One region of the Pantoea sp. S18 genome, then DNA from elsewhere that is predicted to be linked to it. Evidence: predicted binding sites of a transcription regulator. Region 1 holds the regulator's gene; the other holds the start of a gene.
The links. Region 1 encodes CRP, which controls carbon source genes, mostly activating them, when cyclic AMP is high. Its sites were predicted from a motif close to ATGTGANNNNNNTCACAT; they were not measured.
Positions count from the first base shown of each region.

Region 2: VIJ98_RS01690 (YjcB family protein) is a predicted target of CRP. The motif match lies at 1,681-1,698, and genes of this name have one in related genera.

Region 1 covers NZ_CP142688.1:3,926,615-3,930,175, reverse strand. Annotated here, with positions in the region: gene VIJ98_RS18330 (YccS/YhfK family putative transporter) at 1-1,095, opposite strand, end outside; gene crp (cAMP-activated global transcriptional regulator CRP) at 1,154-1,786, opposite strand; gene VIJ98_RS18320 (OsmC family protein) at 2,091-2,495, shown strand; gene VIJ98_RS18315 (phosphoribulokinase) at 2,547-3,416, opposite strand; gene VIJ98_RS18310 (YheU family protein) at 3,478-3,561, opposite strand, start outside.
Region 2 covers NZ_CP142688.1:377,476-381,036, reverse strand. Annotated here, with positions in the region: gene VIJ98_RS01705 (glutathione S-transferase family protein) at 1-505, opposite strand, end outside; gene soxR (redox-sensitive transcriptional activator SoxR) at 549-1,025, opposite strand; gene soxS (superoxide response transcriptional regulator SoxS) at 1,124-1,555, shown strand; gene VIJ98_RS01690 (YjcB family protein) at 1,810-2,091, shown strand; gene VIJ98_RS01685 (ATP-grasp fold amidoligase family protein) at 2,148-3,098, opposite strand; gene VIJ98_RS01680 (polysaccharide biosynthesis C-terminal domain-containing protein) at 3,107-3,561, opposite strand, start outside.

The sequences.
Region 1 (3,561 bases):
GCGCAACGCGGTGGATTTGAATGACAGATAACTGCGCAGCGCCGGCAACAGCGGCAAACGGCGCTGGCGATCGGCCATCAGGTCACGCGTGTAGAGCGGCTTCTGCGTACGCAATACGCGGGCGATGCGGCTGAAGTGATACAGGCAGAAGTTACCGACCGGATTATCCGGATGCTGGCGCGCAATTTTCTCCAGCGCGCCGAGCTGTTTCTCCATGTGGAAACGGTCTGGCAGCTGATGGTAGAGAATCGCATCCGCCAGCACGCGCAGTCGCGCCGAGATGATTTTGGCGTTCCAGCGAATCACCGCTTCGGCGTGGCTCTCTTCAACCAGCCTCTGCACCTCTTCAGGCTGATGCAAACTCACCGAGATGTGTTCCTGTAAATCCAGCGCCACCTGGAAAGCGCGCGTCAGGCGTTTGTGGCTGTTATCGCGGCTGGCCGACAGCATATGCATTTGCTGGTAGCAGGTGGTGATGAGATCGACCGCCTTTTGCTGACGCGCCAGCAGCGGTGGCAGCGCTTTTTCTGGATCGGTCAGCTGCGTCAGTAAGGTATATTTGGCATCGCAATAATCGGCCAGCTCGCGGAACAGCAGGCTGAGCGATTCGCGCATCGGCTGCTCTTTCCACAGCCAGAACCAGAACCAGTTGAATAAGCCGTACCACAGCGTGCCGCCGATGTAGAGCAGCGGCGGCACCCACATCGGCATGCGTCCCACTAAGCTGAGCGTAAAGATGGCGGCGATGAGCGTTGCGGGCAGTAAGCGCGCATGCAGCGGACCGATTTCGCCGGTCACGCCAATCAGCAGCGGCAGCGCCAGCAAAATCAGCGGCAACGGAATCTGGTAAGCAGTAAGGATTTGCATCAGGAAACTGCCGGTGGCAAACAGCGAACCACCCACAATCAGGCGTTTGAAGAAGCGTTTGTGCGGCGTATCCAGCCCCGCCATGTTGCAGCAGGCAGGCACTAACGAGAACAGCAGACCTTTTTGCAGATCGCCAAACAGCCAGCCGAGAGCCACAGGCAGGCACAGCACCAGCGTTTGCCGCAGCGCATAGTTAACTTCGGGATGATAGATGATTCGGCGCCACATCAGCTCATCGCAAATAGAAACGGCGCGATGTTGCCATCACGCCGTGGGTGAGAAGAAATTAGCGGGTGCCGTAAACGACGATGGTTTTACCGTGTGCGGAGATCAGGTTCTGATCTTCCAGCATTTTCAGGATACGGCCCACGGTTTCGCGTGAGCAGCCCACGATCTGACCAATCTCCTGACGGGTAATTTTGATTTGCATCCCGTCTGGGTGAGTCATCGCATCTGGCTGTTTGGCCAGATTTAGCAGCGTTTGCGCGATACGTCCGGTTACATCGAGGAAGGCAAGGTTGCCCACTTTCTCAGATGTGACTTGCAGACGACGCGCCATTTGCGACGAAAGTCGCATTAAAATATCCGGGTTTACCTGAATCAGCTGACGGAATTTTTTGTATGAAATTTCAGCCACTTCGCAGGCAGACTTCGCACGTACCCAGGCACTACGTTCCTGGCCTTCTTCGAAAAGACCGAGTTCGCCGATGAAATCTCCCTGATTGAGGTAGGAGAGAATCATCTCTTTGCCTTCTTCATCTTTAATCAGTACCGCTACGGAACCTTTTACGATGTAGTACAGCGTTTCCGCTTTCTCACCCTGATGGATGAGCGTGCTTTTGGATGGATATTTGTGAATATGGCAATGGGACAGGAACCATTCGAGTGTAGGGTCTGTTTGCGGTTTGCCGAGAACCATTCGCTATTATCCTCTGTTGTAATCGTGCCCAAAATACAGGGGGCATTTTTCCCTGTCAGGCGGTTTAATCGTCGAGCGTTTCCAGTAATGGAAAAATTATTCCGGGTGGACTCTTAAGCTACGCTTTTGATTCTTCCGGCCTTCGTCTGTGATGACGAAAATATTTTCAGCACTGTTTGTAGCACAGCTTTTGCGAGCTGTCTTGTGTTGTCTCGCTTCAGCAAAAGGGGGATTACTCTGGATTGCTGTTTGTCAGGTGAAAGCGTACTCTGGCGGCAAAACCGCCGCTTCAGGAGAGAGAATAATGCAGGCACGAGTGAAATGGGTGGAAGGTCTTACCTTTCTCGGAGAATCCTCATCTGGCCATCAGGTATTAATGGACGGTAATTCCGGTGATAAAGCGCCAAGTCCAATGGAGATGGTGCTGATGGCCGCAGGCGGCTGTAGCGCCATTGATGTGGTGTCGATCCTGCAAAAAGGGCGCAGCGATGTGGCCGATTGCGAAGTGAAACTCACCTCAGAACGCCGTGAAGAGGCGCCACGCATTTTTACCACCATCAACCTGCATTTTATTGTCAGCGGCAAAGCGTTGAGCGATAAAGCGGTTGCGCGCGCGGTTGACCTGTCGGCAGAAAAATATTGCTCGGTGGCGATCATGCTTGGTAAAGGCGTGGAAATTACCCACAGCTATGAGGTTGTCGAGTTGTAATCGGTCGTAGGGGAGGCATTCATGCCTCCCTTTTCACAGCCCGCACCAAACCTACTCAATCCGTTTCCCTTCAATCAGTCGCTGAACCAGCGGCAGCATAATCAGCTCCATCGCCAATCCCATTTTGCCGCCCGGCACCACCAGCGTATTGATGTGGGAAATAAACGATCCCTGAATCATCGCCAGCAGATAGGGGAACGCGATGCCTTCCAGACCGCGAAAATGAATCACCACGAAGCTTTCGTCGAGCGAGGGAATTTCGCGGGCGGCAAACGGATTTGAGGTATCAACGGTCGGCACGCGCTGGAAGTTAATGTGGGTGCGCGAGAACTGCGGCGTGATGAAGTTAATGTAATCCTCCATCGAACGTACCACCGAATCCATTACTGCTTCGCGTGAATGTCCGCGCTCGCCGGTGTCACGCACCAGCTTCTGAATCCACTCAAGGTTAACAATCGGCACCACACCAACCAGCAGATCGACATGCTCCGCCACATTTTGCTGCTGCGTGACCACGCCGCCGTGCAAGCCTTCATAAAACAGCACATCGGTGTTTTCCGGCAGCGGCTGCCACGGCGTGAAAGTACCCGGCACCTGATTCCACGGCACCGCTTCATCGTAGGTGTGCAGATATTTGCGTGATTCGCCGAGGCCGGTTTGGCCGTAATGTTTGAACGTCTGCTCCAGTAGGCCGAAATCATTGGCTTCCGGGCCGAAGTAGCTGATGTGGCGACCGAGATCGCGCGCTTTGCGGATCGCCATGTCCATTTCGGGACGCGTGAAGCGATGGAAACTGTCGCCCTCGAGTTCCGCCGCATGCAGATTCAGCTGCTGGAAAATCTTGCGGAAGGCGAGGCTGGTGGTGGTGGTTCCGGCGCCGCTGGAACCGGTGACGGCAATAATTGGATGCCTGGCTGACATAACAGAGCTCCCTGTGAGGTCCGGCGATGAGCATTGTTACCACGAATTGCCGCAGGGTGCATCAGCCGCGGAATTCACCCTTCGGCATAATATTGATCGATTCATGCAGTTCCGACCACACCAGCACCACGTCGCCGCGCTCCAG
Region 2 (3,561 bases), 750 kb from region 1:
TAAAACGTGAACCGGCAAAAAATGGATGCTGCGTGAGATGTTCTTCAATCACGCTGCCGTGCAATGCCAGCTGCTTGTTCAGCCAGGCTTTCTGAATCCCTTTACTCAATGCGATGCCAGCCGGACGCAGCAGCCACGGCACCGGCTTTTTGCCAAACTGCGCAAACACCAGCTTCATTACCAGCAGCGGCATCAGCGATCCTTCCGCGTAATGCAGCCAGTAACGCGCCTGAATCTGTTCATCTTCATGACTCAACGCCAACTGATGCTCGCTGTCGTATTTGAGTTGCAGGTATTCGAGAATCGCGCCTGACTCGGCAATCACGCGATTGCCGTCGGTAATCACCGGTGATTTCCCTAGCGGATGCACTTTCTTTAAGGAATCGGGGGCCAGCAGAGTGTTTTCACGTTGATAGCGTTTGATTTGGTAAGGCACCGCGAGCTCTTCCAGTAGCCATAACACGCGATGCGAGCGGGAGTTTTCCAGATGGTGAACGGTGATCATACGGTTTCCTTGCCGGTAAAAGTGTTCCGCCAAGTATAGTCGATTAACGTTTTTGCTCGTCTTGTTCCGGATCGAGTAGCACCGCGCCCGAACCTTGCTCGCCCAGGCGGTCACCCGGATTGCGCAGCGGGCAATCGCGCATCGATAAACAGCCGCAGCCAATGCAGCCATCCAGATCGTTACGCAAGCGCGTCAGGGTTTCGATGCGTTTATCCAGCTCCTCGCGCCAGTGTTGCGTCAGCGCGTCCCACTCCTGCGTCGACATGCGCTTATTGGCCGGCACATGCGTCAGGCTGTCGCTCACCGTCGCCAGCGGAATGCCAATGCGTTGTGCGATTTTGATGATAGCTACGCGACGCAGCACGTCACGGCTGTAGCGGCGTTGATTGCCGCCGTTGCGCGAGCTGAAAATCAATCCTTTGGTCTCATAAAAGTGCAGCGCCGACACCGCCACGCCGCTGCGCTTCGCCACTTCGCCCGGCGTTAAAACCGGCTTCGGGTAATTGCGTTCTTTTTTCATTTAGGGCCTTTACCTCAAGTTAACTTGAGGAATTATACTCGCACCCCAGCAAAACTTCGAATTTCTCACCAGGCAAAAAACATCAGAAGGATGAGGCTATGATGCAACAGGAAATCATTCATTCGCTGTCCAACTGGATCGATCAGAATCTGGATAAAGCGCTGTCTATTGATGAAGTCGCGGCAAAATCAGGTTACTCAAAATGGCACCTGCAGCGTATGTTCCGTGCCGTCACGAAACAAACGCTGGGTGGCTATATTCGCGAACGTCGTCTGACGCTGGCCGCTGAAGCGCTGCGTCAAACTCAGCGTCCGGTGTTCGATATCGCGATGCAATACGGTTATGACTCGCAGCAGACCTTTTCGCGCGTGTTCCGCCGTCAGTTCTCGCAAACGCCAACCGCTTATCGTCACACTATGCGTCGTCAGGCGATGATTCAGCGTCCGCGCTTGCTCAGTTTTGACTGTGCAGACAACAACATGACCAGTTTTGCCCAGCGTACAACCGGCGAGTGCTGCCCGGTTAGCTAACCTTTTCTGCGCGCCCCTTGCGGGCGCACCTCGCTTTTCCTGCCTGCTTTTACCTCCAGTTCGATAAAAATCTTTCTACCATACCAGGTATAAATTTTGTTCAAAATTTAAAATCGAGTGATATAATGTGAGCCAAGTCACACTTTCCTGTATTCAGTAAGACGGCCTGAAGGACTTCCCTGACCTTCCTTCTTCGCCGCCAGTGATGTCGATTGAATGTCGGGGATATCACTGATTCTAAGAGGTTTTTGCAGATGGCCACCTTAACCACCAGTTTGATTGTTATGCGCTGGGAACTCCTGAGTGCGGTAATGATGTTCTTCGCCAGCACCATGAAAATTCGACTGCGTCAGAACAGTCATCACGTGATGGCACTGCTGTGCGGTGGCATCGGCGTAGGCATGTCCTGCTGGTTTGTTACTGGCCTGCTCGGTATCACGCTGAGCATGGAAAATCTGCATAACTTTATGGAAATCTCCAAAAACGCCTTTATTGAAGTGATGAGCCAGACGCCAACTGATTGGCCAATGCCTTAATCGCAGCCAATAAAAAACCCCGCCGAAGCGGGGTTTTTTATTTTGCTGTGTGATACTTAAATTTTCTTCAATACGGCCGGAATGGTTACTTCCGTCACCGTGATGCCCGGTATCTTCGTACCGCGACGATCCTGAATCCACATATCACCCATCATCTGATTGAGCCCGCGATCCAGACCGGTCACCAAACCCGCGCCTGGCGTAAAGGTCAACTCGCCGAAGTAGATCTGCTCTTTATCAATGTACCAATCCACGCGCACATAATCGAAATCACTCGCCAGCTTTTTACTCAACGCCAACGCGTGCTGCAACGAGGCCATTTGTGGCGTCACGTCCAGGCCGGTATCACGAATTTTGTGATACGCCTCGTTGAGGTTGTTGACGTAAAAGTTCATCGACAACAGCGGATTGCAGCGGTTGTAGATCACCTGCAACACATACTCAAAGCTGCCGTCGCGCTTGTTGAACATGTGGAACTTGTAGTCAATCGGCGCCGATTTACCATCGCCAATGTACTGCTCCACCAGAATGCGTGGCTTGATGTAGCGATAGTGAATCTCACGCGCTTCGTTGGCGAAATCGGTCTTCAGCCAGCGATGGCAATCGCTAATAATCTGCTGCTTCTTCAGCGCATCCGGCTCTTCCAGCAGGATCTCTACCATGTTAGAGGCGTGATTCGGCTTGATGACGGTATTTTTCCAGCTCGGCAGCGTGTGCAAAGAGCTGGGATCGCTGGTCTCGTACACCAGCGGGATCAGGTATTCGCTGCCCACTTTCTCGGCGATATATTCGCGCACCGAATATTTGTCCGACAGACGACCATACATCTGATAATCGCCATGGATGAATTTGCGGTACAGCACCTTCTCGTTAAACACTTTCGGCTCACGCAAATTGGGTAGTTTGCGGAACTTATGAAAATAGTAGATACGATCCTGGTATGCCCAGGGCATCTTCTTGATGAAGTACTGCACGCTTCTTCTGAGTTCATCTTTCAACTTGAGCATATCTGACCTCATTTGTAGGTTTTGTAGTTGAGTGAGGAAACCTGGATTTTTTGGATGACGCCGTTTTTGAAGAAGTAATTCATTACGGTAAGAGACAGCAATTCTGAGATGAAAACGCTCCATGCGGCACCCATGATGCCGTAGCCCTGGATCAGCCACCACGACAGCGGCAAGCTGATCACCATCAGGCAAACAATTTTCTTCAACAGATAATTAAACCCGCCTTCTTTGACCATGTAGCGATACGCTACGGTCCCCATCGCCGAAAAGCAGGTCGCTAACGACAACAACGTAATGAGACTTCCTGACTGTGTGTACTCGTGACCATATAAAGCGATGATGATTTTTTCGCCGTACATCGCGATCACCGCTAACAACAACAATGAAACACCCATGACATAACCATTAAGCCGTGCTGTCAGCTTGATGGCGGCTTCTCCACGCTCGCGGAAGATTTCCGAAA